Regions from separate parts of the Streptomyces sp. NPDC053048 genome, predicted to be linked through region 1. Evidence: riboswitches for the same ligand, from Rfam matches in the RefSeq annotation. Region 1 holds a riboswitch; each other region holds the start of a gene.
What was found. A riboswitch is a leader RNA that binds a small molecule or an ion and turns the genes downstream of it on or off. The one in region 1 is predicted to bind cyclic di-AMP.

Region 2: another riboswitch for cyclic di-AMP. It lies ahead of ACIG36_RS08770 (M23 family metallopeptidase); the one in region 1 lies ahead of ACIG36_RS17245 (transglycosylase family protein).
Region 3: another riboswitch for cyclic di-AMP. It lies ahead of ACIG36_RS29785 (peptidoglycan DD-metalloendopeptidase family protein); the one in region 1 lies ahead of ACIG36_RS17245 (transglycosylase family protein).
Region 4: another riboswitch for cyclic di-AMP. It lies ahead of ACIG36_RS12365 (C40 family peptidase); the one in region 1 lies ahead of ACIG36_RS17245 (transglycosylase family protein).

The regions. Positions count from the first base shown of each region.
Region 1 covers NZ_JBITZS010000006.1:118,945-126,210, reverse strand. The annotation lists gene ACIG36_RS17265 (nucleoside triphosphate pyrophosphohydrolase) at 1-726, shown strand, start outside; gene ACIG36_RS17260 (DUF6479 family protein) at 807-1,238, shown strand; gene ACIG36_RS17255 (cytochrome P450) at 1,263-2,594, shown strand; gene ACIG36_RS17250 (transglycosylase family protein) at 2,796-3,791, shown strand; cyclic di-AMP (ydaO/yuaA leader) riboswitch at 4,052-4,234, shown strand; gene ACIG36_RS17245 (transglycosylase family protein) at 4,239-4,955, shown strand; gene eno (phosphopyruvate hydratase) at 5,316-6,596, shown strand; gene ACIG36_RS17235 (septum formation initiator family protein) at 6,689-7,159, shown strand; gene ACIG36_RS17230 (DUF501 domain-containing protein) at 7,221-7,266, shown strand, end outside.
Region 2 covers NZ_JBITZS010000003.1:99,028-106,293, forward strand. The annotation lists gene ACIG36_RS08755 (DNA topoisomerase (ATP-hydrolyzing) subunit A) at 1-1,011, opposite strand, end outside; gene ACIG36_RS08760 (M16 family metallopeptidase) at 1,235-2,590, shown strand; gene ACIG36_RS08765 (M16 family metallopeptidase) at 2,635-4,002, shown strand; cyclic di-AMP (ydaO/yuaA leader) riboswitch at 4,236-4,390, shown strand; gene ACIG36_RS08770 (M23 family metallopeptidase) at 4,402-5,187, shown strand; gene ACIG36_RS08775 (GntR family transcriptional regulator) at 5,390-6,109, shown strand; gene ACIG36_RS08780 (HPr family phosphocarrier protein) at 6,343-6,624, opposite strand; gene ACIG36_RS08785 (GNAT family N-acetyltransferase) at 6,778-7,266, shown strand, end outside.
Region 3 covers NZ_JBITZS010000012.1:203,072-210,337, forward strand. The annotation lists gene ACIG36_RS29775 (DEAD/DEAH box helicase) at 1-138, shown strand, start outside; gene ACIG36_RS29780 (PP2C family protein-serine/threonine phosphatase) at 379-1,539, shown strand; cyclic di-AMP (ydaO/yuaA leader) riboswitch at 1,679-1,817, shown strand; gene ACIG36_RS29785 (peptidoglycan DD-metalloendopeptidase family protein) at 1,829-2,986, shown strand; gene ACIG36_RS29790 (MFS transporter) at 3,074-4,549, shown strand; gene ACIG36_RS29795 (aldo/keto reductase) at 4,579-5,538, shown strand; gene ACIG36_RS29800 (hypothetical protein) at 5,606-5,917, opposite strand; gene ACIG36_RS29805 (hypothetical protein) at 6,634-7,266, opposite strand, start outside.
Region 4 covers NZ_JBITZS010000004.1:314,237-321,502, reverse strand. The annotation lists gene ACIG36_RS12385 (DUF2334 domain-containing protein) at 1-235, opposite strand, end outside; gene ACIG36_RS12380 (2OG-Fe dioxygenase family protein) at 352-1,110, shown strand; gene ACIG36_RS12375 (SRPBCC family protein) at 1,176-1,706, shown strand; gene ACIG36_RS12370 (NADP-dependent oxidoreductase) at 1,839-2,771, shown strand; gene ACIG36_RS12365 (C40 family peptidase) at 2,858-3,331, opposite strand; cyclic di-AMP (ydaO/yuaA leader) riboswitch at 3,335-3,512, opposite strand; gene ACIG36_RS12360 (endo alpha-1,4 polygalactosaminidase) at 3,734-4,597, opposite strand; gene ACIG36_RS12355 (spherulation-specific family 4 protein) at 4,594-5,304, opposite strand; gene ACIG36_RS12350 (NAD-dependent epimerase/dehydratase family protein) at 5,301-6,218, opposite strand; gene ACIG36_RS12345 (sugar phosphate nucleotidyltransferase) at 6,228-6,941, opposite strand; gene ACIG36_RS12340 (SDR family NAD(P)-dependent oxidoreductase) at 7,010-7,266, opposite strand, start outside.

The DNA of each region.
Region 1 (7,266 bases):
TCGGGCGAGGGCGAGTCGGCGCTGACCGACGGGCTGGCCCGGCTCGCCGGCTCGGGCCGTGAGCGGATGCCGGCGCTGGAGCTGCTGCCCGGCTCCTACGACCTGCCCGGCGCCCGGCTCCTGGACCTGGTGCAGGTCATGGACCGGATCCGCGTCGCCTGCCCGTGGAGCGGCATCCGCACCCACGAGGACCTGGCGAAGTACGGCCTGGAGGAGATGTACGAGCTCCTGGAGGCCATCGAGACGGGCGACCGCGAGGCGCTGCGCGAGGAGCTCGGCGACGTGCTGCTGCAGGTCGTCTTCCACGCGCGGATCGCCGAGGACGACGCCGACGAGCCGTTCTCCGTCGACGACGTCGCGGGCGTCATCGTCGACAAGCTCATCCGCCGCCACCCGCACGTCTTCGGGGAGGAGGCCGCCGAGACGCCGGAGGACGTCAGGGAGCACTGGATGCGGGAGAAGGCCGCCGAGAAGGGCCGGGAGTCGGTCACCGAGGGCGTCCCGCTCGGCCAGCCGGCCCTCGCGCTCGCCGCGAAGCTCGCCTCCCGGGTCCGCTCCGGCGGCCTCGACGTCCCGCTCCCGGCGGGCGAGGGCGTCGGCTACGAGCTGCTCGCCCTGGCCGTACGGGCCGAGGCGGCGGGCACCGAGCCGGAGACGGCCCTCCGCGCGGCGGCCCGCACCTACCGGGACGCGATCCGCGCGGCGGAGGCGGCCGCCGGCGAGTAGCCCGGCGCACACCAGGGGTTCGCTCACCCGTTCGGCCCAGTGGCGGTCTTGACACGGCGGACGGCGGGTACCCGACATCCATGCGCTATGAGCACACGGACCTCGCCCTGCCGCACTGGGTGGGCGGTACCGCCCCGTTCATCGTGGGGCTGATCGTCTGCGCCCTGCTGATCCTCGCCTTCTTCTACGGACAGCGGTGGCGCGACAACGAGCCGCCCCCGCCGAGCCAGCCGCAGCGCCGCCAGGGCGCCTGGCAGACGCGCGAGGAGTACGACCGGGGCCCCTCCTCCCCCGACCACGGGCCGGGGCACAACGACGAGGAGGGCACGATCGGGTACGTCACCGAGCACCGCGAATCGGACCGCCTGCAGACCGAGGCGAACGGGGAACGGGTGCTGCCGCACGAGATCAACAACCCCGGCAGCCACCCCGAGGAGCCGTCCGAGGAACGCAAGAAATGGAACCCGGGCAGCAGCGGCTCCTTCGGCAGCGGCGGCAGCGGCGCCCACTAGCGGGCGCACAGGTAGCGTCGGGGAGTGCACGAGAACGGAACGCCCCCCGCCGCAGACGCGCCTGTCCCGCCCGCCCCCGACGCGTCTTCCTCACCCGCCCCCGACGCGTCTTCCCCACCCGCCCCCGCCCTGTTCACCTGGGAATTCGCCACCGACCCCTACCCCGCGTACGCCTGGCTGCGCGAGCACGCCCCCGTGCACCGCACGGCCCTGCCCAGCGGCGTGGAGGCCTGGCTGGTCACCCGGTACGCCGACGCCCGCCAGGCGCTCGCAGACCAGCGGCTGTCGAAGAACCCCGTGCACCACTCCGAGAGCGCCCACGGCAAGGGCAAGGTCGGCATCCCCGGCGAGCGCAGCGCCAATCTGATGACGCACCTGCTCAACATCGACCCGCCGGACCACACCCGGCTGCGCCGGCTCGTCTCGAAGGCGTTCACCCCGCGCCGGGTCGCGGAGTTCGCGCCCCGCGTGCGGGAGCTGACCGATCAGCTCATCGACGGCTTCGTCGAAAAGGGCGAGGCGGACCTCATCCACGAGTTCGCCTTCCCCCTCCCCATCTACACCATCTGCGACATGCTCGGCGTCCCGCGCGAGGACCAGGACGACTTCCGGGACTGGGCGGGAATGATGATCCGCCACGGCGGCGGGCCGCGCGGCGGAGTGGCCCGGTCCGTGAAGAAGATGCGCGGGTACCTCACGGAACTGATCCACCGGAAGCGGGAGGATCTCGGCGATGACCTCATTTCCGGACTGATCCGGGCGAGCGACCACGGCGAACACCTCACCGAGGACGAGGCCGCGGCCATGGCCTTCATCCTGTTGTTCGCCGGTTTTGAAACAACTGTGAACCTGATCGGTAACGGAACCTACGCGCTGCTGCGCAACCCGGAGCAGCGCGAGCGCCTCCAGGACGCCCTGGCCGCCGGGGACGAGAGCCTGCTCGCCACCGGCGTGGAGGAACTGCTGCGCTACGACGGCCCGGTGGAGCTCGCCACCTGGCGGTTCGCCACCCGGGACCTGACCATCGGCGGGCAGCGCATCGCCGAGGGCGACCCCGTGCTCGTCGTTCTCGCCGCCGCCGACCGCGACCCGGAGCGGTTCGCCGACCCCGACACCCTCGACCTGGCGCGGCGCGACAACCAGCACCTCGGGTACGGGCACGGCATCCACTACTGCCTGGGCGCACCCCTGGCGCGCCTGGAGGGCCAGACCGCGCTCGCGACGCTGCTGCGCCGCCTGCCGGACCTGCGACTGGCCGCCGACCCCGCCGAACTGCGGTGGCGCGGAGGGCTGATCATGCGCGGATTGCGCACTCTGCCCGTCGAGTTCACCCCCGGCCGGACCGCAAGCGGGTAAACCCGGGTCCCTACCCCGTGACGCGGCATCAACACGTGTGACCTCGGCGTGACCTGCGCTACACCGGCTTGTGACTCTCCGGGCACGTCGCTATGTTCGACGACCATCATCAGCCGCCACACGAGAGGCCAGCACATGCGCTCAGGGACCGGTAGACACCGCCGCCCCCGCCAGGTACCCGCCATCGTGGTCGCAGCGGGGGTGACGGGAGCGAGCATCGCCATGCCGCTGCTCGCCGCCACCGGCGCCTCCGCGGCCGACGCCGACACCTGGGACAAGGTCGCCCAGTGCGAGAGCGGTGGCACCTGGAGCGCCAACGCCGGCAACGGCTACTCCGGCGGGCTGCAGCTCACCCAGGAGATGTGGGAGCAGAACGGCGGCACCACCTACGCGCCGCGCCCCGACCTGGCCAGCCGCTCCCAGCAGATAGCCGTCGCCGAGCAGATCCTGAAGGACAAGGGCCCGGACGCGTGGCCCAGCTGCGCCGTGAGCTCCGGCCTGACGAAGGACGCGCCGGCGGCCGAGGTGAACCCCGGCGGCACGACTCCGGCGCCCGAGCCGGAGGGGACCGGAAAGCCCGTCAAGGAGCGCCCGTCGCCGTCCACGCCTGCGCACGGCAAGGACGAGCCCTCCGCCCCCGCCTCCGGTTCCACCGAGCCGACCCCCGGCGCGTCGCAGACCCCGGGCACCGCCACCCCGTCCGCTCCCGCGAGCGGCACACCCGACAAGGGCGACGGGGGCAAGCACCGCAAGGACCCGTCCGCCGAGCCGTCCGACGGCGCGACGACCCCGTCCGGCACGCCCTCCGGAACCCCGTCCGGCACGCCGTCGGGCACTCCCGCCACCGACCCGGCGCCCACGGGCTCCCGGACGCCCGGCACGCCCACGACGCCGGCCACGCCCGAGGGCTCCGCGGGCACGGGAAGTGACGCGGACGCAGGTGCCGGAACGGGCAGGCACCGCGCCGAGCCGCCGCGCTCCGGGGACGACTCCGAGCGCGCCTCGCGTGGTGACGCCCGCACCGGGGCGCCCGGCGCGGACGCCTACACGGTGCGGCCCGGTGACAATCTGTCAGCCATCGCGGAGGAGCACTCCGTCTCCGGCGGCTGGCAGACGCTCTATCAGAAGAACCAGAAAACGGTCGGAACCGATCCGGACCTCATCCAGCCTGGTCAGCGCATCGATGTCCGGAAGTAGCCGGGAAGTTCGGGCCGAATGTCCGTTCCAGTCGAAAGTGAGACATGGGTCTCGTTGAGCAATGCCCGGAATGTGTCCGTCCGTTGACCTCGAACCCGCTCTCACCTGCGGAAATGATGGCCGCCAAGAGGTAACAACAGGCAACTGTGGCTGAAAAGTAGGGTTTGAACCTGTCGGCCGCCTGTGTTTAACGTCGTCACCGCTCGCCACCGCGAGCACCTCGGTCGCCACGCCGAATCCTGCCGGCGGCCGGGGGAGTCGTCGCGCAAGCGCCGTAGGCAGGAGCGGGGGAACCAGGTAAGGCGCCGGAGCGGTCCGACGGCCAGCGGTCGTGGGAGCGGGACGGCTTGGGGTGAAGCCCGGTGCGCGCGAGCGGACCGGGCCGGGCGAACTCACTAGCCCGAACCCGACAGCTCACCTCGTAGGCGTCGGTGAGGAAACCGACTTATGTCCAAGGGCAAGCACCGTCGTCCGTCCAAGGCCGTCCGCATCGTGACCCTCGCCGGGGTCGCCGGCGCGGCCGTCGCAGCCCCTCTGATGGTCGCGACCTCCGCCAACGCCGCCTCCGTCCAGACCTGGGACAAGGTCGCCCAGTGCGAGGCCGGCGGCAACTGGGCCATCAACACCGGTAACGGCTACTTCGGTGGCCTGCAGTTCTCCGCATCCTCGTGGCGGGCCGCGGGTGGCGCCAAGTACGCCGCGCTCCCGCACCAGGCCACCAAGGCCCAGCAGATCGCCGTGGCCGAGAAGCTGCTCGCCATGCAGGGTCCGGGCGCCTGGCCCAACTGCGGCGGCGGCCTGAGCCGCGGCGGCCCGAAGGCGGACGTCGACGTCTCCGCCGGCTCCTCGAAGTCCACCGGCGACCGCACCTCCACCCAGAGCCACGCCGACCGCGGCCAGCGCCCGTCGACCGGCAAGCACGCCAAGCCGTCGCAGGGCAAGGAGACCCCGGCCGCGGGCAAGCAGACCCCGGGCAAGCACGCCAAGACCCCGCCGTTCAAGAAGGGCGACGGCGAGTACGAGGTCAAGGCCGGCGACACCCTGGGCTCGATCGCCTCCGCCAAGAAGGTCAAGGGCGGCTGGATGAAGCTCTACGACCTCAACAAGAAGATCATCGACGACGCCGATGTGATCTACCCGGGTCAGATGCTCCACCTGAGCTGATCCGCGGGCCGGTCCCCGAGTCGATCCCCCGGCCGGTCTCCGAGCCGATCCCCGGGGCCGGCCGCCGATCCGATCACGGCCGGCCCCGTCCGATCGTCGGACGAGCGAGCGCGCTCATCCGACGGACCGCCCCGCTCCGATGCGCTTCCCCCCGAGCCGCACCGGAGCGGGGCTCCGGCGTTCGCACGGCCGGCCGCCCGGCCCGCGGTGTCCCCCTTGAGCGAACACACCGGCGATTCATCCAGCGATCTCGGCTTTTGTGCCAATTTTCGGTCCGGGGAACGATCCAAGGGCGGGCGCAGCCTCCGGCGCCCGTTAGGCTCGTGCTGCAGAACTCCAGCACACACGAAGGAGACCCTCGTGCCGTCCATCGACGTCGTCGTAGCTCGCGAGATCCTCGACTCGCGAGGCAACCCCACGGTCGAGGTCGAGGTCGGCCTCGACGACGGCTCCACGGGCCGTGCCGCCGTGCCGTCCGGCGCCTCCACCGGCGCCTTCGAGGCCATCGAGCTCCGTGACGGTGACCAGGACCGTTACCTCGGCAAGGGTGTCGAGAAGGCCGTCCTGGCCGTCATCGAGCAGATCGGCCCGGAGCTCGTCGGCTACGACGCCACCGAGCAGCGCCTGATCGACCAGGCCATGTTCGACCTGGACGCCACCGACAACAAGGGCTCGCTCGGCGCCAACGCCATCCTGGGCGTCTCCCTCGCCGTCGCGCACGCCGCCTCCGAGGCGTCCGACCTGCCGCTCTTCCGCTACCTGGGCGGCCCGAACGCGCACCTGCTGCCCGTTCCGATGATGAACATCCTGAACGGCGGCTCGCACGCCGACTCCAACGTGGACATCCAGGAGTTCATGATCGCCCCGATCGGCGCGGAGTCCTTCTCCGAGGCCCTGCGCTGGGGCACCGAGGTCTACCACACCCTCAAGAAGGTGCTGAAGGGCCGCGGCCTGTCCACCGGCCTCGGCGACGAGGGCGGCTTCGCCCCGAACCTGGGCTCCAACCGCGAGGCCCTCGACCTCATCCTCGAGGCCATCAAGGAGGCCGGCTACACCCCCGGCCAGGACATCGCCCTCGCCCTGGACGTGGCCGCCTCCGAGTTCTACAAGGACGGCGTCTACAAGTTCGAGGGCAAGGACCGCTCCGCCGCCGAGATGACGGAGTACTACGCCGAGCTCGTCGAGGCCTACCCGCTGGTCTCCATCGAGGACCCGCTGTTCGAGGACGACTGGGCCGGCTGGAAGACCATCACCGACAAGCTCGGCACCAAGGTCCAGCTCGTCGGTGACGACCTGTTCGTCACCAACCCCGAGCGCCTGGGCCGCGGCATCGAGGAGGGCGCCGCGAACGCCCTGCTGGTCAAGGTCAACCAGATCGGTTCGCTGACCGAGACCCTGGACGCCGTCGAGCTGGCCCAGCGCAACGGCTTCAAGTGCATGATGTCCCACCGCTCCGGCGAGACCGAGGACGTCACCATCGCCGACCTGGCCGTCGCCACCAACTGCGGCCAGATCAAGACCGGCGCCCCGGCCCGCTCCGAGCGCGTCGCCAAGTACAACCAGCTGCTGCGCATCGAGGAGATCCTCGACGACGCCGCGGTCTACGCGGGCCGCAGCGCGTTCCCGCGCTTCAAGGGCTGACCTTCTCGCCAGTCTCCGTACGTCCCCGGCCGCGGTCCCGTACCGTGTCCGGGGACGTACGTTCGTGGCGGACTCTTCCCAGGGGAGGCGACGTGGGCGCGGACCGGTTCTCCACCGCGACCAGGCTCAAGGCGCTCGGCACGGCGCTGGTGCAGGGGCCCGCCGTGGCGCGGGTCTACCGGGCGCGGCCGCCGCGGCGCAGCCGGCTCACGGGCCGGGCGGCGCTGCTCGCGCTGGTCGTCTGCTCCATCGTCGTCGCCCTCGCCTATCCGATGCGCCAGTGGGTCACCCAGCGCTCGGACATCGCCGACCAGCGCCGCCAGACCGAGCAGGCCCGCGAGCAGGTGAAGCTGCTGCGCGAGGAGAAGGCCCGGCTGGAGGACCCCGCGTACGTCGAGCAGCAGGCGCGCGAGCACCTGCACTACCTGCGGCCGGGCGAGACCGGCTACAACGTGGTGGGCGGCGGCGGTGCCGCCAAGCCGCCCAGGGACCGGGGCACGGCCGACCGCCCGTGGTACAGCAACCTCTGGGAGGACGTGGACTCCTCCGACGGGCAGCGCTGACCGCGCCCCGTTCGAACCCGACTTCGAACCCGACCGAGCATCAACGAGCACGAGCGAGCACATGGACACCCCTCCTCCGAAGACCGAGCCCACCGAGCCGACCGAGG
Region 2 (7,266 bases), on a different contig from region 1:
CATCGGCGTGAGCTTGTACAGCTGCTCCAGCACGGCCTCGGGGTTGAAGCCGTTCTTGATCTCGATGACCAGGCGCAGGCCGTGGGCGCGGTCGGTGAGGTCCTTCACATCGGCGATGCCCTGCAGCTTCTTGGAGCCGACCAGGTCCTTGATCTTGGAGACGACCTTCTCCGGGCCCACCGTGAAGGGCAGCTCCGTGACGACCAGGCCCTTGCGGCGGGCGGTGACGTTCTCCACGGAGACGGTGGCGCGGATCTTGAAGGTGCCGCGGCCGGTCTCGTACGCGTCCCGGACGCCGCTCAGGCCCACGATCCGGCCGCCCGTGGGCAGGTCCGGGCCGGGGATGTACTTCATCAGGGTGTCCAGATCGGCGCCCGGGTGCCTGATCAGGTGCCGGGCGGCGGCGATGACCTCGCCCAGGTTGTGCGGCGGCATGTTCGTCGCCATGCCGACCGCGATCCCGGAAGCGCCGTTGACCAGCAGGTTCGGGTAGGCGGCGGGAAGCGCGACCGGCTCCTGCTCGCTGCCGTCGTAGTTCGGCGCGAAATCGACCGTGTCCTCGTCGATCGACTCGGTCATCAGCGAGGTCGCCGACGCCATCCGGGCCTCGGTGTAGCGCATCGCCGCGGGCGGGTCGTCGTTGCCCAGCGAGCCGAAGTTGCCGTGGCCGTCGACCAGCGGCAGCCGCATCGAGAACGGCTGCGCCATGCGCACCAGGGCGTCGTAGATCGAGGCGTCGCCGTGCGGGTGGAGCTTGCCCATCACCTCGCCGACGACGCGGGCGCACTTGACGTACGAGCGCTCGGGGCGCAGCCCCATCTCGTTCATCTGGAACAGGATGCGGCGGTGGACCGGCTTGAGGCCGTCCCGGGCGTCGGGCAGGGCGCGGGAGTAGATGACCGAGTAGGCGTACTCGAGGAAGGAGCCCTGCATCTCGTCGACGACGTCGATGTCGAGGATGCGCTCCTCGAAGTCTTCCGGCGGCGGGGTCTTCGTGCTGCGGCGGGCCATCGCGGCTGCTGCTCCTTCGATCGATTGCCGAGGCGGGACTGACGCCGACCATTGTGGACCGCTCCACTGACAACCCCGACCGCGACCCGTCCGGGAAGGGTGCGCGGGCCGGGGAACTTCTCCGGATGTCAGCGCGCTTGCATACAGTGACAGCACTGTTCATCACGCGAGTCGTCGCGAGGCACCGCGGGATCTTAAAGAGATCGAAGGGACGTACATGCCCATGGGTCACACGGCCACGCAACAGGCCGCCTCCGGCGGTCTGACAGCGACCGAGCACCGCCTGGCCAACGGCCTGCGGGTGGTCCTCTCCGAGGACCACCTCACGCCGGTGGCCGCGGTCTGCCTCTGGTACGACGTCGGCTCGCGCCACGAGGTCAAGGGCCGCACCGGCCTCGCCCACCTCTTCGAGCACCTGATGTTCCAGGGCTCGGCCCAGGTCAAGGGCAACGGCCACTTCGAGCTGGTGCAGGGCGCCGGCGGTTCGCTCAACGGCACCACCAGCTTCGAGCGCACCAACTACTTCGAGACCATGCCCGCCCACCAGGTCGAGCTGGCCCTGTGGCTCGAGGCCGACCGGATGGGCTCGCTGCTGACCGCCCTCGACGACGAGTCGATGGAGAACCAGCGCGACGTCGTCAAGAACGAGCGCCGCCAGCGCTACGACAACGTGCCCTACGGCACCGCCTTCGAGAAGCTGACGGCGATGGCCTACCCCGACGGCCACCCCTACCACCACACCCCGATCGGCTCGATGGCCGACCTGGACGCCGCCTCCCTGGAGGACGCGCGCGCCTTCTTCCGCACGTACTACGCGCCCGGCAACGCCGTCCTCGCGGTCGTCGGCGACATCGACCCCGAGCAGACGCTCGCCTGGATCGAGAAGTACTTCGGCTCCATCCCCGCCCACGACGGCAAGCAGCCCCCGCGCGACGGCTCCCTGCCCGACACCATCGGCGGGGAGCTGCGCGAGGTCGTCCGCGAGGAGGTGCCCTCCCGCGCCCTGATGGCCGCCTACCGCCTGCCGAACGACGGCACCCGCGAGGCCGACGCCGCCGACCTGGCCCTGACCGTCCTCGGCGGCGGCGAGTCCTCCCGCCTGCACAACCGCCTGGTGCGCCACGACCGCTCCGCCGTCGCCGCCGGCTTCGGCCTGCTGCGCCTGGCCGGCGCGCCCTCCCTCGGCTGGCTGGACGTCAAGGCGTCCGGCGGCTTCGAGGTGGAGGCGATCGAGGCCGCCGTCGACGAGGAGCTCGCCCGCTTCGCCGTCGAGGGCCCCACCCCGCAGGAGATGGAGCGCGCCCAGGCCCAGCTCGAGCGCGAGTGGCTGGACCGGCTCGCCACCGTCAGCGGCCGGGCCGACGAGCTGTGCCGCTTCGCGGTGCTCTTCGGCGACCCGCAGCTGGCGCTGACCGCCGTGCAGCGGGTGCTGGACATCACCCCCGAGGAGGTGCAGGAGGTCGCCAAGGCCCGGCTGCACCCCGACAACCGCGCGGTGCTGGTGTACGAGCCGACCGCCCCGCAGACCGACGCTGACGCCGAAGCCGGCGAGAACCAGGAAGAGGAGACGGCTCAGTGAGCGACGCCGCTGCCGCGAGCACCACGCAGACCGCCGGCCCGTCGATGGTGTTCCACCCCCAGCCCAAGGCGGGACAGGCCACCCCCTGGGCCTTCCCGGCCCCCCTGCGCGACCGGCTGCCCAACGGGCTGACCGTGCTGCGCTGCCACCGCCCCGGCCAGCAGGTCGTCGCCGTCGAGATCTGCCTCGACGCGCCCCTGGACGCCGAGCCCGAGGGCCTCGACGGCGTGTCCACGATCATGGCCCGCGCCTTCTCCGAGGGCACCGACAAGCTCAGCGCCGAGGACTTCACCGCGGAGCTCGAGCGCTGCGGGGCCACCCTCGACGCCCACGCCGACCACCCGGGCGTGCGCCTCTCCCTGGAGGTCCCCGCCTCCCGGCTGGCCAAGGCCCTCGGCCTGCTGGCCGACGCCCTGCGCGCCCCGGCCTTCCCCGACAACGAGGTCGAGCGCCTGGTGGGCAACCGCCTGGACGAGATCCCGCACGAGCTCGCCAACCCCGCCCGCCGGGCGGCCATGGCGCTGTCCGCCGAGCTCTTCCCCGCCGGATCCCGGATGTCGCGGCCCCGCCAGGGCAGCCAGGAGACCGTCGAGCGCATCGACGCCGCCTCCGTGCGCGCCTTCTACGAGGCCCACGTCCGCCCGGCCACCGCCACGGCCGTGGTCGTCGGCGACTTCACCGGCATCGACCTCGACCAGGCCCTCGCCGAGTCCCTGGGCGCCTGGACCGGCGCTCCCGCCGAGCCCCGGCCCGTGCCGCCGGTCACCGCCGACGACGCCGGCCGCGTGGTGATCGTGGACCGCCCCGGCGCGGTCCAGACCCAGCTTCTGCTGGGCCGGGTGGGCCCCGACCGGCACGACAGCGTCTGGCCCGCCCAGGTGCTCGGCACCTACTGCCTCGGCGGCACCCTCACCTCCCGCCTGGACCGCGTCCTGCGCGAGGAGAAGGGCTACACCTACGGCGTCCGCTCCTTCGGCCAGGTGCTGCGCTCGGCCCCCGACGGCACCGGCACCGCCCTGCTGGCCATCAGCGGTTCCGTGGACACCGCCAACACCGGCCCGGCCCTCGAGGACCTGTGGGCGGTGCTGCGCACCCTCGCGGCCGAGGGGCTGACCGAGGCCGAGCGCGACGTCGCCGTGCAGAACCTGGTCGGCGTCGCGCCGCTGAAGTACGAGACGGCGGCCGCCGTCGCCGGCACGCTCGCCGACCAGGTCGAGCAGCACCTGCCGGACGACTTCCAGGCGCGGCTGTACGAACGCCTCGCGGAGACGGGCACCGTGGAGGCCACCGCGGCGGTCGTGAGCGCCTTCCCGGCCGACCGTCTGGTCGCCGTGCTCGTCGGCGACGCGTCCGAGATCACCGAGCCCGTCAAGGCGCTGGGCATCGGCGAGGTGACGGTCGTCCCGGCCTGACAGGGGCTCAATCCCCCTGGTCCGCCGCCGACCTGCGGCGGACATTGCGGGACAAGCGTGGCGCGTGGGCCCGGCGAGGCCCACGCGCCGCCTTTATGCCCGATTTCGCGCAGTGGTTGCATGTTGGTCGTGTGGCGTACGTCATAAAAGCCCGGTTCTGTTTGCCGTTCGAATCTGACGCCGATTAGCGTCAGGGCGGCAGTCCGTCAGATCGGAGCCGCAACCGCGGTCCCGGGCAGCCATCGCCGAGTTCCCGAGGCGCGAGCCGAGGGGAGCCGGGGACCCAAACGTCCCTGGGGTGAATCGGTTCCCTTTCACGAGGGAGCCGTAGGAGACCTTCCTGCTCCGAACCCGTCAGCTAACCCGGTAGGCGAGAAGGAAGGAAAGGATCGCCCAGCCATGGGTAAGCACCGTCGTCCGAGCCGAGCCGCACGCGTCAGCGCCAATGTGGCGGGCATAGCCACCCTGACCGCCGCCGGCGTGGTCGCCGGCGTCGCCGCTCCGGCCTTCGCCGCCGGGGACGACTCCCGCGGTCCCGAGGACACCGGACTGACCCAGGCCGTCGTCATCGGCGACGTCATGGCCGAGAACGTCGACGCCCAGGCCGAGACCCAGCGCAGCGCCGCCGACGAGGCCTCGGCCCGTCTGCAGGCCGAGGAGACCGCCAAGCAGAAGGCGGCCGAGGCCAAGGAGCGCCACGCGGAGGCCGAGCGCAAGCTCAAGGAGGAGCGCGAGGCCAAGGAGCGCGCGGCCCGCGACGAGGAGCGCAAGCGCCTCAACACCTTCGTGAGCCCCATCGACGGCTCCTACGTCTCCACCTCCTACAAGGCCTCCAGCGGCCTGTGGTCCTCCGGCAGCCACACCGGCATCGACATCCACGCCGCGACGGGCACCTCCGTCCAGGCCGTGGGCGCCGGCACCATCGTCGAGGCCGGCTGGGGCGGCGCGTACGGCAACAACGTCGTCATCAAGCACAACGACGGCACCTACACCCAGTACGCCCACCTGTCCTCGCTGGACGTCTCCGTCGGCCAGACGGTCGCCCCGGGCCAGCAGATCGGCCTGTCCGGCGCCACGGGCAACGTCACCGGCCCGCACCTGCACTTCGAGGCCCGCACGGGTGCCACCTACGGCTCCGACATCGACCCCGTCGCCTACCTGAGCGCGCACGGCGTCAACATGTGACACCCGCCGAGCGATCGGCGCGGCTTCCGTCAAGGCCCCGGCCCCCGGCCGGGGCCTTCGCGTTGGCCAAAAAATATCCATGATTCCCCGGCACCATCGGAAATCGCGGGGGATTGCAATAGAGTCGCTGAACGGATGTCAATCGACCGCGAATCGCGGAGGATTAAGCCTTAGGCGGAGGTACAGCCATGCGGGGCCGTACGTGAACGGCGGTGGTGAAGCGGCGCACGAGGGCCGCCGCATTTCCGCGCACGCCGTGTGCACGGCGATCCGCGACGACATCGTCTCGGGCGCTTTCCCGCCCGGCAGCCGGCTCATCGAAGAACTCCTCGCCCGCCGCTACGGGGTCTCCCGGGTGCCGGTGCGCGAGGCGCTGCGCACCCTCGCCTCCGAGGGGTTCGTCACCACCCGCCGGCACGCCGGGGCCTGTGTCGCCGAGCCCACCGAGCAGGAGGCGGCGGATCTCCTGGACGTCCGCGCCCTGCTCGAGCCGCTGGGCGCCGCCCGCGCCGCGCAACGGCGCGGCGAGGCGCATCTGAAGGTCCTGCGCGGCCTGGTCCGCCTCGGCCAGGAGCGGGCCCGTGCGGGCCGCACGGCCGAGCTGCGGCCGCTGGGCGAGTGGTTCGACGAGACCCTGGCCCAGGCCTCCGGCAGCCCCAGCCTGGCCGCCCTGCTCACCCAGCTGCGCCGCAAGATCGCCTGGGTCTACCTGGCCGAGCCGCCCGCCCGGCCGCTGGAGGCCTGGGAGGCCTGCGGGGCGCTCGTGGACGCGGTGGCCCGCGGTGACGCCGAGCGGGCCCGCGCGCTCGCCGCCGCGCGCGCCGAGCGGTGGCCCGGCGAATTCCGGCTGCGCCGCCCGCCCGCGCCCCAGCGGGTGCGCCCGCCGAAACAATCCGTAAACACGGCGGGCGCGCGTTCTTAACAACCCGCCGCTATTCATGGAGGAATAGCGGCCGGGAATTGGTGGCGGTCCCCGGCCCCGGCGCCGTACGCGGTGCGGCAGGCACGCGCCGCGTACGGCGTGCAAATAACGGACGTCGGCCCCGGGCATTGACGGCCGCCGGGTACGACAACGGGGCCGCGGTTGCGCCCGGTCGGCGCCGCGGCCCCGTCGCATGTCCGCCGCGCGGCGGCGGACCGGAGGGCTCCGGTGGATCAGACGGTCTCCGGGAGCTCCTCGAGCCCCTCGGCGACCAGCTTGGCCAGACGGTCGAGCGCGGCCTCGGCGCCCTCGGCCTCCGTGGCGAGCACGATCTCCTCGCCGCCCTGGGCGCCCAGGCCCAGCACGGCCAGCATGGAGGCGGCGTTGACGGGGTTGCCGTCCGCCTTCGCGATCGTCACGGGGACGCCGGCGGCGGTCGCCGCACGGACGAAGATCGACGCGGGCCGGGCGTGCAGGCCCTCGGCCCAGCCGACGTTTACGCGGCGCTCAACCATGGTGTTGCCCTTCAAGTCGATATTGGTTGTCTAGACCATTGTCGCACGGGGTGCGCGGTGCCCCGTGCGCCCGCCCGCGTCAGGGCCGTCCGGCCCTGCCCCCGGGGCCACTCGCCGCCTCCGGCTGTCGGTGCCCGGCCTTACGCTGGCCCCATGCACACGCCGCCACCGCACGCGTACCCGGCCCACTGGGAAGCCGATGTCGTACTGCGCGACGGCGGCACCGCGCGGATCCGCCCCATCACCCCCGACGACGCCCAGCGGCTGGTCAGCTTCTACGAGCAGGTCTCGGACGAGTCCAAGTACTACCGCTTCTTCGCGCCCTACCCGCGCCTGTCCGACCGGGACGTGCACCGCTTCACCCACCACGACTACGTCGACCGGGTGGGCCTGGCGGCCACCGTCGGCGGCGAGTTCATCGCCACCGTCCGCTACGACCGCATCGACAGCCACGGCATGCCGTCCTCCGCCCCGGCGGACGAGGCCGAGGTCGCCTTCCTGGTCCAGGACGCCCACCAGGGCCGCGGCGTCGCCTCCGCGCTCCTCGAGCACATCGCGGCCGTCGCCCGCGAGCGCTCCATCAGGCGCTTCGCCGCCGAGGTGCTGCCCGCCAACACCAAGATGATCAAGGTCTTCACGGAC
Region 3 (7,266 bases), on a different contig from region 1:
CAGGGGCAGCGGTCCGGCGGTCAGGGCTCCGGGCAGGGGCCGTCGCAGGGGCGTCCCGCGCGGGCCGGCGGCTCCGGCCGTCCGCGTCGACGCGGCGGCAACGGCGGCAGCGGCGGCAGCCGCCCGTCGGCGAGCTGACCGCGGGCTGAAGGCAGTACGGGGGCGGGCCGACGGCCCGCCCCCACCCCCCTCGTTCGGCGCAACCCCGTTCGCCCACCTCCGCCACACCCGCAAGGGTGAGACGCAATGCGTAACGGCGTCCGGCGGTCAGGAGAGCACACGGTGGGGAAGCGGCACGACGGGCTCGAGGTCGAACAGCTCAAGCGGCTCAAGCAGCTCAAGCAGGTCGAACAGCTCAAGCAGCTCGGGCAGCGCCCTGTGCGGGGCCGCTCGGTCCGGGCGCGCGGGCTGCCCGTCGCTCTGATCGCCGCCGGCATCCTCTTCGACACGCTCACGCCCCCGAAGTACTCCTCGGCCCCCTTCTTCGCCTCCGCCCCGCTCGTCGCGGCACCACTTCTCTCCCCGCGCGGCACGCTCGTCACCGCGCTCATGGCCCTGGCGGCCATGATCGGGCTCACGGTGGGCCACCAGGCACCCGAGACGGGCGAGTCCGTGACCGAGGTCGTGACCGTCCTGACCGTCGGCGCCCTCGCCCTCGGCATCAACCACGTCGTCCACCGCGGCGACCGCCGGCTGGCGTCCGTGCGCGGCATCGCGGAGGCGGCCCAGCGCGCCGTGCTCCCCGCGCCCCCGTCCCGTATCGCCGGGCTGCGCGTCGCCGCGCGCTACGTGGCGGCGCAGGCCGACGCCCGGATCGGCGGCGACCTGTACGCGGTGCAGGACACCCCGCACGGCGTGCGCGTCATCGTCGGCGACGTCCGCGGCAAGGGACTCGGTGCCGTCGAGGCGGTCGCGGTGGTGGTCGGCGCGTTCCGGGAGGCGGCGGAGCAGGAGCGCACGCTGGAGGGGCTTGCGGCGCGGCTGGAGCGCGCATTGCAGCGCGAGGGCGCACGACGGGCAAACCTCGAGGAGAGCGAGGGCTTCACCACCGCCGTGCTCGCCGAGGTCTCGCCCGGCACCGGCTCGCTGCGCCTGGTCAACCGCGGCCACCCGCCGCCGCTCCTGCTCTACCCGGACGGCGTCGTCGGCGAGGCGCACCCCGCCGTGCCCGCGCTGCCGCTGGGCATGGGGGAGCTGGGCGCGTGGCCGGACCGGGTGGAGGAGTGGGAGTTCCCGGCCGGCGCGACCCTGCTGCTGTTCACCGACGGGGTGACCGAGGCGCGGGACGCGAGCGGCACCTTCTACGACCCCCGGCGGCGCCTGCACGGCAGGCAGTTCAAGAACCCGGAGACGCTGCTGGACGCCCTCACCGCGGACGTCGTCCGCCACGCGGGCGGCCCGTCGGACGACGACATGGCCCTCCTCGCCATCCGGCGCGTCGACGGCCGTCACCGCCCGGCCACCGCCGTCGCCACCGTCACCCAGCCGATCGCGCAGGTGACCGCGCGTACGGTCCGCATTCAGCCGGATAACGACTGACGAACGGTCAAGTCCGATGTAGCGCGAACTCACTCCAAGAGGCGTACGGATTCATGCTTTCGGCTTGGATTCCAGCCGCCATGTCTATTAACGTTCGATAACGCAGCGCGGTCGTTGCAACCGTCGCAAGAGGCGGCACCGCGTGCCTTCGCCGAATCCCGTGGGTGGAACCGGGGAACCATCAACCTTTGGGGTGAATCGGGCCGCACACCGGTCCGTAGGAGACCTTCCTGCTCCGAACCCGTCAGCTAACCCGGTAGGCGAGTCGGAAGGAAAGGAGTGCGCCTCCGTGGCGTCCAACAGGACTGATCTGGACGGCAGTTCGTACGACCCGACGAACGTCCCCCACCGCCCCGCCGGCGACGAGGAGCCGTGGGCCGAGTGGAACCCCTCCGAGGAGTCGGTGGCGCCTCCCGCCCGCGGCAGACACCGCGTCGTCAAGCAGCGCGGCGGCACGATGGCCCGCAGCGGCGCCGTGCTCGGCGTCGGCGTGATCGCGGCGGTCGGCGCGGGCGGCATGGCGAGCGCCCAGGACCGTCCGGCGGCGGCAATCTCCGTGCCGGACCTGGCCCAGAAGATCCCGGGCGTCGGCTCGCTCCTGGCGAGTGAGGCAGAGAAGGACAGTGACGCCACCGGCGCCGGTGGTGTGGATGGCGCTGGTGGTGCGGGCGGGGCCGGTGGCGTACAGACGACCGCGGCCGCCGGCCACAGCACCGCCGACGCGGGCGAGGCGCTGCGCGCCCGCATCCTGCAGCAAGCGGAGCACCAGCAGAGCGCCGCGGACGCCTCGGCGCGCGAGAGCGCGGAGCGCTCGGCCGCGGAGTCGCAGCGCAAGGCGGCTGCGGAGAAGGCCGAGGCGCACGAGGCGGAAGAGACGAAGAAGGCCGAGCAGGCGGAGAAGGGCGACGGTCAGGAGGCCGGGCCCGAGGAGCGGTCGGCGTCCGCCGGGGACAACGCCTCCGGCTCGGACTCCGGCTCCGGCGCCGACTCCGGGGGCGAACGTTCGTCCGACCGCCGCGCGGACCGTTCCACGGGCGGAGGCGCCCGTACCGGTTCGTACACGCTGCCCGTGGGCTCGTACACGCTCACCGCCGGCTTCGGTCAGTCGGGCAACATGTGGTCCGCGAACCACACCGGCGAGGACTTCGCCGCCCCGACCGGCACCCCGGTCAAGGCGGTGGGCGGCGGCACGGTCACCCAGGCGGGGTGGGCGGGCGCGTACGGCTACCGGATCGTGCTGACGCTCAACGACGGCACCGAGATCTGGTACTGCCACCTGTCGTCGATGGTCGTGACGTCGGGGAAGGTGGGCCCCGGCACGGTCATCGGGCGGGTCGGCGCGACGGGCAATGTCACCGGACCTCATCTGCACCTCGAGGTGCGGCCGGGCGGGGGCTCGCCGGTCGATCCGCTGTCATGGCTGAGGGGCAGGGGCCTGCAGCCGTAGCAGCGGGGGACCCCGCCCCCGCATCCAAATGATGTTTTGTCGGGATTGATTGGGAATGTTCTGTCGCCGATCGGGAAATCAGATCGTGTGACGACGACCGCGACCACGATCACCACCTCGGTGCCCGCGCGCCTGGACCGCCTCCCCTGGTCCCGGTGGCACTGGACGGTGGTGATCGGGCTCGGCACGGTGTGGGTGCTGGACGGCCTGGAGGTGACGGTCGTCGGCAATATCGCCGGCCGTCTCTCCGAGCAGGGCAGCGGCCTGTCGATCACCTCGGGCGGGGTGACGGGCCTGGCGGCGGCGCTCTATGTGGCGGGAGCGTGCTCCGGCGCGCTCTTCTTCGGCCGGCTGACCGATCTCTTCGGCCGTAAAAGACTCTTCATGGTCACCCTGGCGGTGTACCTGGGCGCGACCGCGCTGACCGCGGTCTCGTACCACTCCTGGTGGTTCTTCGCCTTCCGTTTCCTGACGGGCTTCGGCATCGGAGGCGAGTACGCGGCCATCAACTCCGCCATCGACGAGCTGATCCCGGCCGTCTACCGGGGCCGGGTCGACCTGATCATCAACGGCAGCTTCTGGCTCGGCGCCATCGCGGGTTCGTTGTTGTCGATCCTGATGCTCGATACGAGCATTTTCGCCAAGGACGTGGGCTGGCGGCTGACCTTCGGCCTGGGCGTGATCCTGGGACTGGTGATCCTGCTGGTGCGGCGGCAGGTGCCGGAAAGTCCACGCTGGCTGTTCATCCACGGCCGGGGCGAGGAAGCCGAAGAGCTGGTGGCCTCGATCGAGAAGCGCGTCATGGCCGAGAAGCGCATCAAGCTGCCGGCCCCCAAGGGCAGGCTCACCATCCGGCAGCGCAAGAGCTTCGGCTTCCGCGACATCGCGCGCACGGTCTTCTCCGACTACCGCCGCCGCGCCGTCCTGGGGCTCGCCCTCTTCGTCGGCCAGGCGTTCCTCTACAACGCGATCACCTTCGGCTTCGGCGCCATCCTCACGCGCTTCTTCGGCGTGTCGACCTCCCACACGGGCTACTTCTTCGCCGTCATAGCGGTGGGCAATTTCCTCGGCCCGCTCCTCCTCGGCAAGCTCTTCGACACCGTCGGCCGGCGCATCATGATCTCCTCGACCTATCTGCTGGCCGGAGTGCTGCTCTTCGGCACGGCCTGGCTCTTCGGCTCGGGCCGGCTGAACGCCGTCACCCTCACCGCCTGCTGGGCCGTCGTGCTCTTCTTCGCCTCGGCGGGCGCGAGCAGTGCCTACCTCACGGTCTCCGAGATCTTCCCGATGGAGACCCGGGCCATGGCCATCGCCTTCTTCTACGCGGTGGGCACGGCGGCGGGCGGCATCAGCGGCCCGCTGCTCTTCGCCGCGCTCACGCAGAGCGGCGTGGTGGGTGACACGGTCCTGGCGTTCAGCATCGGCGCGGCGCTGATGTGCATGGGCGGCGTGGTGGCGGCGTTTCTGGCGGTACGAGCGGAAGGCCGCTCCCTCGAGGACATCGCGACCCCCCTGTCCGTCCACCCTCCGGATCCCCTGCCGGCACCGGCGCCTGCGGAATAACAGATTCGGCAGGGGAGTTGCACCATCGCATGGCTGACATTCACCCGGTTGGAACTCATCGCAAGATCGGCAGTCTCCTGGTCCATCCCCTGGCCCTGGGCGGCAACGTCTTCGGCTGGACGGCGGACGAGAAGCAGTCCTTCGCCGTCCTCGACGCGTACGCGGAGGCGGGCGGCAACTTCATCGACACGGCGGACGTCTACTCGGCCTGGGTGCCGGGCAACGAGGGCGGCGAGTCCGAGACCATCATCGGCAACTGGCTGGCGGCCCGCGGCAACCGCGACGAGATAGTGGTGGCCACGAAGGTCGGCAACGGTGTCCCGACGTACCGCGGCCTGGCCAAAAACGTCATCAGGGCTGATGTGGAGGCCTCGCTCCGCCGCCTGCGCACGGACTGCATCGACCTCTACTACACCCATGTGGACGACGAGTCGGTGCCGGTGGAGGAGATCATCACGACGCTGAACGAGCTGGTGGAGGAGGGCAAGGTCAGGGAGATCGGCGCGTCGAACATCACGGCGGATCGCCTGGACAAGTCCCTGACCTACTCGGATGCCGCCGGCCTGGCGAAGTACGTGGCGATCCAACCCCACTACAGCCTGGTCTCGCGCGACACGTACGAGGGCGAACTGGCGAAGGTGTCGGCGGCGCACGGCCTGGCGGCCATCCCGTACTTCGCCCTGGCGTCGGGCTTCCTGACGGGCAAGTACCGCCCGGGGACGAAGGTGGACAGCGCGCGGGCGGGCAGCGCCGCGGTCCACCTGGAATCGGAGCGAGGCCTGCGAGTCCTCACCGCCCTGGACGAGGTGGCGGCGGCCCACGACGCCGAGCTCGCCACGGTCGCCCTGGCCTGGCTGGCCGCCCAGCCGACCGTGGCCACCCCGCTGGCCAGCGCCCGCACGGTGGACCAGCTTCCGCCGCTGCTGGCGGTGGCGGACCTGAAGCTGACGGAGGCGGAGCTGGCGAGGCTGACGGAGGCGTCGGCGTAGGCCGGACGGTGGAGCGGCGTTGCTAGGGCCTGTCGTCACATTCCCGTCTGCCCCGCGGCGACAGGCCCTAGGAGGCGCGCCGCTCCACAACCCAGGAGGCGAGCGCGACGGCCCCGGCGACACCGAGAACGGACGGCCAGGCGCCCACCTTCTTGGCCAGCGGATGCGACCCGGCGAAGGCGGCGACGTACAGCCCACTGAGCCCGGCGGCCGCGCAGGCCCCGGCACGCTGATTCCACTGCTTGGCGGCCACCCCGCCGGCGACGGCGAGCGCCACCCCACCCAGCGGCCGCTTCTTGGTCCACCGGGCGACGCCGTACCCACCGACGAGCCCGCCGGCGGCGACGAGGGCGGTGGGAATGCGTGCTTCTGCGGCCATTACCGGGACCTCCACATCAAGAGACGATCTGCCTCATGCAGGCTAACTCCGCGTGCTGCGCGGGACGGCGGGGGCCCTCGCGGAGGGCGACACCCAGTAGCCGCCAGTTGCCGATACCGCTGGATGAAGTCCACTACGGGCGCTACGCTGCGAAGGCCATGTCCACCCGACCGGGGCCCCGGCCGGGACGCCGGACGCATCGGCCAGATGCGATCGCGCAGCATGGCGAAGCCCGCCACCAAGGGCGTGGTGACGGGCTCCGTGGAAAGACCACTGCTGTGGACCCCCCGCTAGCTTTCTTAGCGGGGGTCCTACGGCTTGTGCCTCACCTCCAGCCACCACCGGACAACTCCCCCGACGATCGCCGACACAAGGGCGGTGATCAGACGGAGCGACCAGTGGAGCAGGGCCCTTAGGAGGGCACGGTCTTTCTTCTTGCAGTGACGGCCCATAACGCGCCGTTCTTCCAGGTGGGCGTCGCCCACAGCCGTCAGGTCCTCCGGTCGGAGAACCCGGCCATGGGCGCGGCCGATCCCGGTGCACCGGGGGCCGCGCCCCAGTCGGGCTCCCCGTAAGAGGGTTGGCCGACCAGCCGCGGGCGTCCCGGACAGGCGGGTACGTCATGACGTCACGGGCGTGACTCTACAGGTCAGTGGCCCCAACTCGCGGTGATTCAGGTGCAGTTCGCATAGGGGCGTTGACGTGCTCGGCCGCTGCTAACGGCTGACGCGTGCCATGAGGCGCAGTTGCGACACATGGGCACGGACGTCGGCGCAGGCGTCGTCCGGGGCGGGCGCCGGGAGATCTCCGCGACAACTGCGACAGAGGCCGCCGGGGAGCGCTTCGGGCCAGCCGGGGATGCCGCAGCCGGTGCATTCCATGACGCGGCGGGGGCCAGGCAGAGACTCCGCCGCCTGCGGAGGAAGCGGAAGCTCGGGCGGCATCTTGTCGATGAGCCTCTTCCGGGTGAAGCCCCCTGGGCTGTGGATGACGGCGCTGGGGAGCCCGGCGGCGAGGATCCGGACGAGGTCGGGCGGCGTGATGCCGCGGCTGAGCCACTCGGTGGCAAGCTCTTCGAGGTCGGCGCACTCGGCGGCGGAAAGGGCGAGCCGGGGTTCGGTGCGACCGAGGGTGGCGAGGGCGAGGTAGGCGGGGGAGCAGGTGGGCCGAGCGGGCGCAGGTGTGGGCACAGGGATCGGATCCGGCTCAGGGCCGGGCTCAGGGCTCGACTGAGTAGCAGAGCCTTCCGTCAGGAAGCGGTCCCACCAGGCGTCGTCACGTGCGGTGCGGGAGAAGTGCGTACGGGAGACCCACTGCGTACGGTCGCTGGTGATCGTTTCGCGGAATCG
Region 4 (7,266 bases), on a different contig from region 1:
AGCCGTGCAGCGCGAGCTCGTGCCCGCCCTCCCGCGCGTCGTGCAACCACCGCACCAGGGCCGGGGCCTGGGGCAGCGGCACCCCGCGCCAGGCGCCGGGGACGAGCAGCAGCGTCGCGGGGACACCGCGCCGGTCCAGCTCGTCCAGCCACTGACGGCACCGGTCGAAGCTCCACGGCGCGACGTCGTGCACGGAGACCACGAGGACCGCTTCGGCGGCTGTGACGGCTCTCACCGCTCAAGCCTCCTCCCGCCGCGCGGACATGCGGTGTACGCCGGATGAACAGGCTCGGGAGAAGGAGCGCCGGGTACCGTGGTGGCACCAAGAACGGGTGATACGGGGGAACTTCCATGACCGCGATGCCGCTGAGCGCTGCCGCCGACACGTCCGACACCTCCTCGCGCGTACCACCTCCCTACGCGCACTACGGCCCGGCCCTGCTCGCCACGGCGCTGGAACGCATACCCCAGGACTTGGTGACACGGTTCACCGAGTCCTGGAACGACCTGCCCGCCGACGCGCACCTGGGCACCGCCAGGCCCTACCGCTTCCGCCGCTACGGCAGGTTCCGCATCCTCGGCGACCGCCTCGAACGGCTGCCGCACGTCCCGTTCTTCCAGGACCGGGCCGTCAACAAGGTCAATGGCGGCGTCGAGCGGATGTTCGCTCCGCTGGACGACGCCGTGGCCCACGGGCCCGCGCTGCGCGCGGTCGTCCGCACGCTCCGGGAGCGCCTGCCCGGCCCGCGCGCCGGCATCGACGCCTGTGGCGTCCACCAGATCAGGGTCACCGCCACCACGGACACCGACGGGCATCCGGCCCCGGAGGGCGTGCACCGGGACGGGCACAGCTATGTCGCGCAGGTGCTGATCAGGCGCGAACGGGTGCGCGGCGCCGAGTCCTGCCTGTACGACGACCGGATGCGACCGCTCCACCGCGCCTCGCTGACGGCGCCCCTGGAGACCATCGTCCTCGACGACCGGCGCGTGCTGCACGGGGTCTCGCCGATCCGGCCCGAGCCCGGCGCCCGGACGGGCCTGCGGGACATGCTGCTCGTCGACTTCTTCCCGTTCGACCCGGGCAACGAATCGGGTGCTTCCGGTGTTTGAGAACTGAGGGAAGAAACAGAGAGCGTCGACGACAGAGCCAAGACGACAGAGCCAAGGAGAAGCGCATGCGGTACGCGGACGGGCCCGGCACGCAGGACGAGATCCACATCGGCGCGGCGCCGGCCGAGGTCTGGAGACTGGTGGCGGACATCGCGTTGCCCACCCGGTTCAGCCCCGAGCTCCAGCGCGTCGAATGGCTGGACGGGGCCACCGGCCCGGCACTCGGGGCGGCCTTCGCCGGGCACAACCACAGTCAGTTCATGGGCGACTGGCGGACCGTCTCCTATGTGGTCGACCTGGAGCCCGAGCGGGTGTTCGGCTGGGCCGTCACCGACTCCGAAGGGCTCTTCGGCGGCGGCCCCGCCGACCCGGCGCATCCGATGGCCACCTGGCGCTTCGAACTCCAGCCCGAGGGGGACGGCACCCTGCTGCGGCAGTCCGTGCGGCTGGGCCCTGGCCGGTCCGGGGTCAGCGTCGCGATCGAGCGCGCGCCGGAGAAGGAGGAGCAGATAGTGGAGCGTCGGCTCGGTGCCTTCCTCGCCGGGATCCGGGCCAATCTCCAGGGCGTGAAGGAGCTCGCCGAAGGCCGCGCCTGAGGAGCCGCACGGTGCGGCGGGCACGGAGGGCGGGCACGGGCGGACAGGGAGCCGGCAGGGTATCCGAGTGGAAACGGGCGGGGTGATACGGATCTGACATGGAAAAGCCTGATTTTCGGAGAAGGTGATTCCATGACCAAGACCAAGGCCATCGTCTTCACCTCGTACGGCCCCGCCGATGTGCTCCGCCTCGCCGACATCGACCTGCCGGTCCCCGGGCCCGGACAGGTCCGGCTCGCCGTGCGCTGCGCCGGCGTCAACCCGATCGACCACAGGATCCGCAGTGGTGCCATGGGTGCTGCCGCCCCCGTCGACCTGCCGCACGTGCCCGGCGTGGAGGCGTCGGGCCTGGTCGAGGCGGTCGGCGAAGGGGTGATGGGGGTGCAGGCGGGCGACGCGGTCCTCGGCCGCACGGCCACCGGGGCCTATGCGGAGCAGGCCTTGGCCGAGGCCGAGGAGCTGATGGTCAAGCCGCTGTCCCTGCCGTGGGAGGAGGCTGCCGCGCTGCCCGTGGCCGCCGAGACGGCCTGGCGCGCGCTGAACCTGCTGAGCCTGAACGAGGGCGAGACCCTGCTGATCCACGGCGCGGCCGGGGGAGTGGGCACCCTGGCCGTGCAGTTCGCCCGCGCCCGGGACGTCCGCGTCGTGGGGACGGCCAGCGAGTTCAACCACGAGTACCTGCGCGGGCTCGGCGCGATCCCGGTGGCCTACGGGGAGGGGCTGGCCGACCGGGTGCGCGAGGCGGCGCCCGGCGGGGTGGACGCCGCCCTGGACGCCGTCGGCAAGGGCGACGCCGTCGGGGTCTCGGTCGAACTCACCGGCGGCCCCGAGCGCGTCGTGAGCATCGCCGACCCCGAGGGGGCCCGGCGGCACGGGGCCCGCTTCAGCGTCGGCGGCCCCACGTCACAGACCGTTCCCGCCCTCACCGCCGCCCTCGCCCTGCACGAGGCCGGCATCCTCCAGTTGCCCATCCACCGGATCTACCCGCTCGACGAGGCCGCCGAGGCCCATCGCGCCAGCGAGCACGGCCACCTCACGGGGAAGATCGTCATCGCGGTGGCCTAGGAACGACCGGGCCGGAAACCGGCTGTGCCCGGCCACGCGGTCGCGTGGCCGGGCACAGGGCGGAGCGGGGGTACCGGTGTCACGTCCTACTTGACGCGGCCGTACCAGACGCTGTTGGTCCAGATCTTCTCCAGCCGGACCGAGGCGCCCGGCTTGGGGGAGTGCCAGATCTTGTTGCTACCCGCGTAGATCCCCACGTGGTAGACGTTGCTGCCCGAGTGGAAGAAGACCAGGTCGCCGACCTGGCGGGAACCGCTCGACAGGTGCCGGGTCGAGTTGTACTGGCTCTGCGCGGTGCGCGGGAGCGTCTTGCCGACCTTCTTGAACGAGTAGAGCGTCAGGCCGGAGCAGTCGAACCGGTTCGGGCCGGCGGCGCCGTACTGGTAGGGGGAGCCCTTCTTGGAGGCCGCGACCTTCATCGCCTTCTCGCCGACGGTGGCCGCCGACGCGTCGGCCGCCATGCCCGGAACGAGCACCGACGCCGCCAGGGTGGCGACGGTGAGGGCGGACGCGGTACCGGCCCGCTTGGCGAGCGCGGGTATTCGAGGCAACGCAGACATGCCTAAGCCCTTCGACATCCGCCTGCGAAAGATGACCTGTCGGGTTCGGACTGCGAAGTTGCCCGGCCACTCGCGTGGCTTCACCCCTAGAACCACCGACCTCGTGGTTCGTACCGCTTGGGTCTCCCGCTCCTGCCGATCCATCAATTCGAATCCGCACCCGGTGCGGCGGCAGGACTCGGCGTCCGCCCGGGTCGCCCGCCTCGGTGACGGGATCTTGTGTTCGGTGAGAGATCCTGCACCATCAATCGCTCAAATTCGGTGCCCAAACGGTCATCTGTGAACTTCTTCACTTCGGATGCAAACCCGGAACCGAGGCGTCGCCGGCCCCGCCGAACAGGGCCTAAACCCTTGTGGCAGGCGGCAGTCGAAGCAATGGAATCAAGTCCTCCGCAGCACTCCTCAACAGGGGCGCCGCCATGCGTCCAGCTCCAGGTTCTTCCTCATCGAACTGAGGCCGAGCCGCTTGGCCGTCGCGCAGAACTCCCCCGGGGGCAGTTCGTATTCGACATGGAAGACCGCTTTGTTCCGTTTCACGAAGGGCGTCAGCTTCTCGCACTCCTCGTACTGCGCGCACTGCTCGTTCACCGCGAAGTCGAAGTCGCGCACCAGCTGCGGGATCTGCTCGAGGTCGTTCTTCAGCCCGATGGCCAGGCCCCGCTCATGGGCGAGTTCCGCCAGCATCCGGTTGAACGCCAGCTGGTGCCGTGCCGTCAGCGGAAAGCCGGTGCGGTTGCGGAATCCCTCCGTCAGGTCGGGTTCGACCCCGTCGAATCCCTTCTGCCGGCACATGTCGATACGGGCCGCCATGATGGGCCGCAGGACGTCCAGGCGCCGGATGTCCAGCCATTTCTCGCCGTCCCATCCCTTGTTGTTCTTCCCGAGCACCGACCGGGGGAATTTCTCCTTGTCGGGACGGAAGTTCTCCCACGCCCCGGCGTTGATGTAGCAGATCACCTTGCGGCCCCGGGCATGCAACTCGGCCACCGTACGGGCCGAGTTCTCGAACCCGTCGATGTCGTAGACGGGCACGTCCACGGAGGTGTCCACCCGCCCGCCGAGCTGCCACTGCCAGCGCGTGCCCGGCTTCGGCTGCCAGCGCCCGGACGGCTGCGGCGCGCTGCCGTCGGGCGCGGCCGTCAGCAGGTCCCTGGGGCTGTCCGCGGTGGGCTCCGGCCCGTCGTCCGGGGGCGAGGCGGACGAACATCCCGCGAGGACGAGCAGCAGCAGGCCCGACAGCGCGGCCCCGGTCCGCCGCCCGGTCACCGGGCACCCCCCGCCGCCCCGGCCACGGCCGGGGGCGCGGTCCGCCAGGGATTGGCGCCCGTCCCCGGGACCGCGCAGTGCACCCCCGCCCCCCGCCGGGCGGCGGTACGGGCCACCACCGCGGCGCGGTCCTCGGGCACCCCGTGGACCAGGTGGCAGAAGCGGCCCGGCGGGTGGTCGGCGGTCCAGTCGGGCACCCGGGCCCGCTGGTAGTCCTCCCAGGTGCCCTCGAAGGTCACCAGCAGATCGGCAAGCGCCGCATAGCCCGGGTCGGGGTGCGTCCCCGGGTTGAGCACGGCCTCCCGCGCGCCCAGCACCCGGGCGGTCAGCACCAGCCTGCGGTAGCGCGGCAGCAGCGCGGCGTGCGCCGGGACCTGGTCGAGGAAGACCCCGTCCACGTCGTACCACCTGCGGTGCCGGCGGACGTCGGCCACCACCGCGCCGGCCCGGCGGCGGCCGTAGTCGGTGTCGACGTACCCCAGCAGCCGCACCCCGGCACCGCGCAGCCGCCCGGCGGCCGCCCGGAAGTCCGGGTCGGGCCGGCCGCCCGGCCCGTCCGCCACGTTGAGCACCACGGCGTGCAGCCGCGGCGCCGCCCGGAGCAGCGCGTCCCATTCCTCCGGGTGCGTCGCCGGGTGGGCGTACAGCGGGACGAGCAGCCGCTCGCCGTCTCCCGGCGGCGCCTGTCCGGCGCGGTGGTCCGTCATCCGGGGGCCTCCGCGCCCGGCTCGCCGGTGGCGGCCCACAGGTCGGCGAGGGAGTCCTCGAGGGAGTGACGCGGCGCCCAGTCCAGGGCCCGGCAGGCGGCCGTGATGTCCGCCTGGATCCAGGGCACGGCGGCCGAACGGGGTGAGCCGTCGCCGTCCTCGTCGACGCGGTCGCCGACGTGGTCGCCCCGACCGGCGGCCCGCAGCAGCCCCTCGGCGATGTCGCGGACCGGACGGGCCGTCCCGCTGCCGATGTTGAGGACACCGGGCAGCGGCCGGGGCGCGGTCACCGCGCAGGCGATCGCCTCGGCGACGTCCCGCGCGTCGACGAAGTCGCGGTACGCGGACAGGTCGCCGGTGCGCACCCGGCCGTCGGGTCCGGCCTTGCGCAGCTCGGCGGCGAGCCGTCCGGGCAGGGAGGCGTCCGGGGCGCCGGGGCCGACGGGGTTGAACACCCGCAGGACGACGGCGTCGAGGCCCGAGCCGGTCACCGCGAGGGTGCCGGCCAGTTTGGTGGCGCCGTAGAGGCCGAGCGGGCGCGCGGGATGGCCCTCGCCGACCGGACGGTGGCCGTCGGCGGGACCGTACTCACCGGCCGACCCCAGGTGCACCAGCCGGGCATCGGGCGCCGCCCGGCGCACCGCCTCGCACAGCACGGCCGGGGCGTGGGCGTTGAGGGAGGTCAGCGCCAGGGCGCTGCCGCCGACCGCGCCCACGCAGTTGACGACGGTGTCGGGGGCCGCGGCGCGCAGCGCCTCGGCCAGGGCGGCCGGGTCACCGGCCGCCAGGTCGACGGGCACGTCGGCACCGGGGCCGCGGCCGCCGCCGAGCACCCGGGCGCCCGGCAGGGCGCGCAGGCGGTCGGCGGCGTGCCGGCCCAGGAAGCCGGTGGCGCCCAGGACGAGAATGCGCATGGGGGCCGGTCACGCTCCCTTGATCAGCAGATCGCGGCGGACGGAGAACTCCGCGTTGGCCCGGTCGTAGTCGTCGGGGCGGCCGATGTCGAGCCAGTAGCCCTCGAACTCGTAGGCGTTGGGCGGGGTGCGCGCCTCGAGCAGGTCGAGCACCAGCTCGTCGAAGCCGAGGGGCAGGCCGGGGGTGTAGCGCGCGAGGGCGTCGCGGGTGACTCCGTAGACGCCCATGGAGACGCGGTAGTCCATGCTGGGCTTCTCCGCGAAGCCCACGACACGGCCGGAGTCGGTGGTCAGCACCCCGAAGTCGATGCTGACCTTGCGGGCGTAGGTGGCGATGGTCAGCGGGGCGCCGGAGCCGATGTGGTCGCGGAGCACGTCGCCGAAGTCGAGGTCGGTCAGGACGTCGCCGTTCATCACCAGGAAGTGCTCGGGCAGCCGGTCGGTCATGGTCAGCAGCGGTCCCATGGTGCCCAGGGGGCTCTCCTCGGTGGTGTAGTCGACTCTGATGCCCCACTGGGAGCCGTCGCCGACGTAGGCGCGGATGATGTGGCCGAGATGGCCGATGGCCAGGGTGCAGCTGGTGAAGCCGGCGCCGGCCAGCTGGCGCATGACGATCTCGAGGATGGCGTGCTGGTCACCGATGGGCACCAGGGGCTTGGGCAGCGCGGTGGTGTAGGGACGGAGCCGGACTCCCTTGCCTCCGGCCAGGATGACTGCGTGCATGGGTGCCGTTTCCTCTCTGCGTGGGGATCTCTCGCGTCGGTTCCGTGCGCTTCTCTCGTGGCAGAGCGTCAGACGTTGTAGATGCCGGTCTTGTACCGGCCGAGGTTGCCAGGGTCGCGGAAGAACGCGATGGTCTCGCGGAGGCCGTCCTCCAGGGTGTGGGCGGGCGCCCAGCCGGTGGCGGCGCGCAGCCGGGAGGCGTCGGCGACCAGCCGCATCACCTCGGAGTCGGCGGGCCGCACGCGCTGGGCGTCCTCCGTCACCTCCAGGTCGGTGCCCATGAGCTTGCCGACGAGGGTGACGAGGTCGCCGACGGAGATCTCCT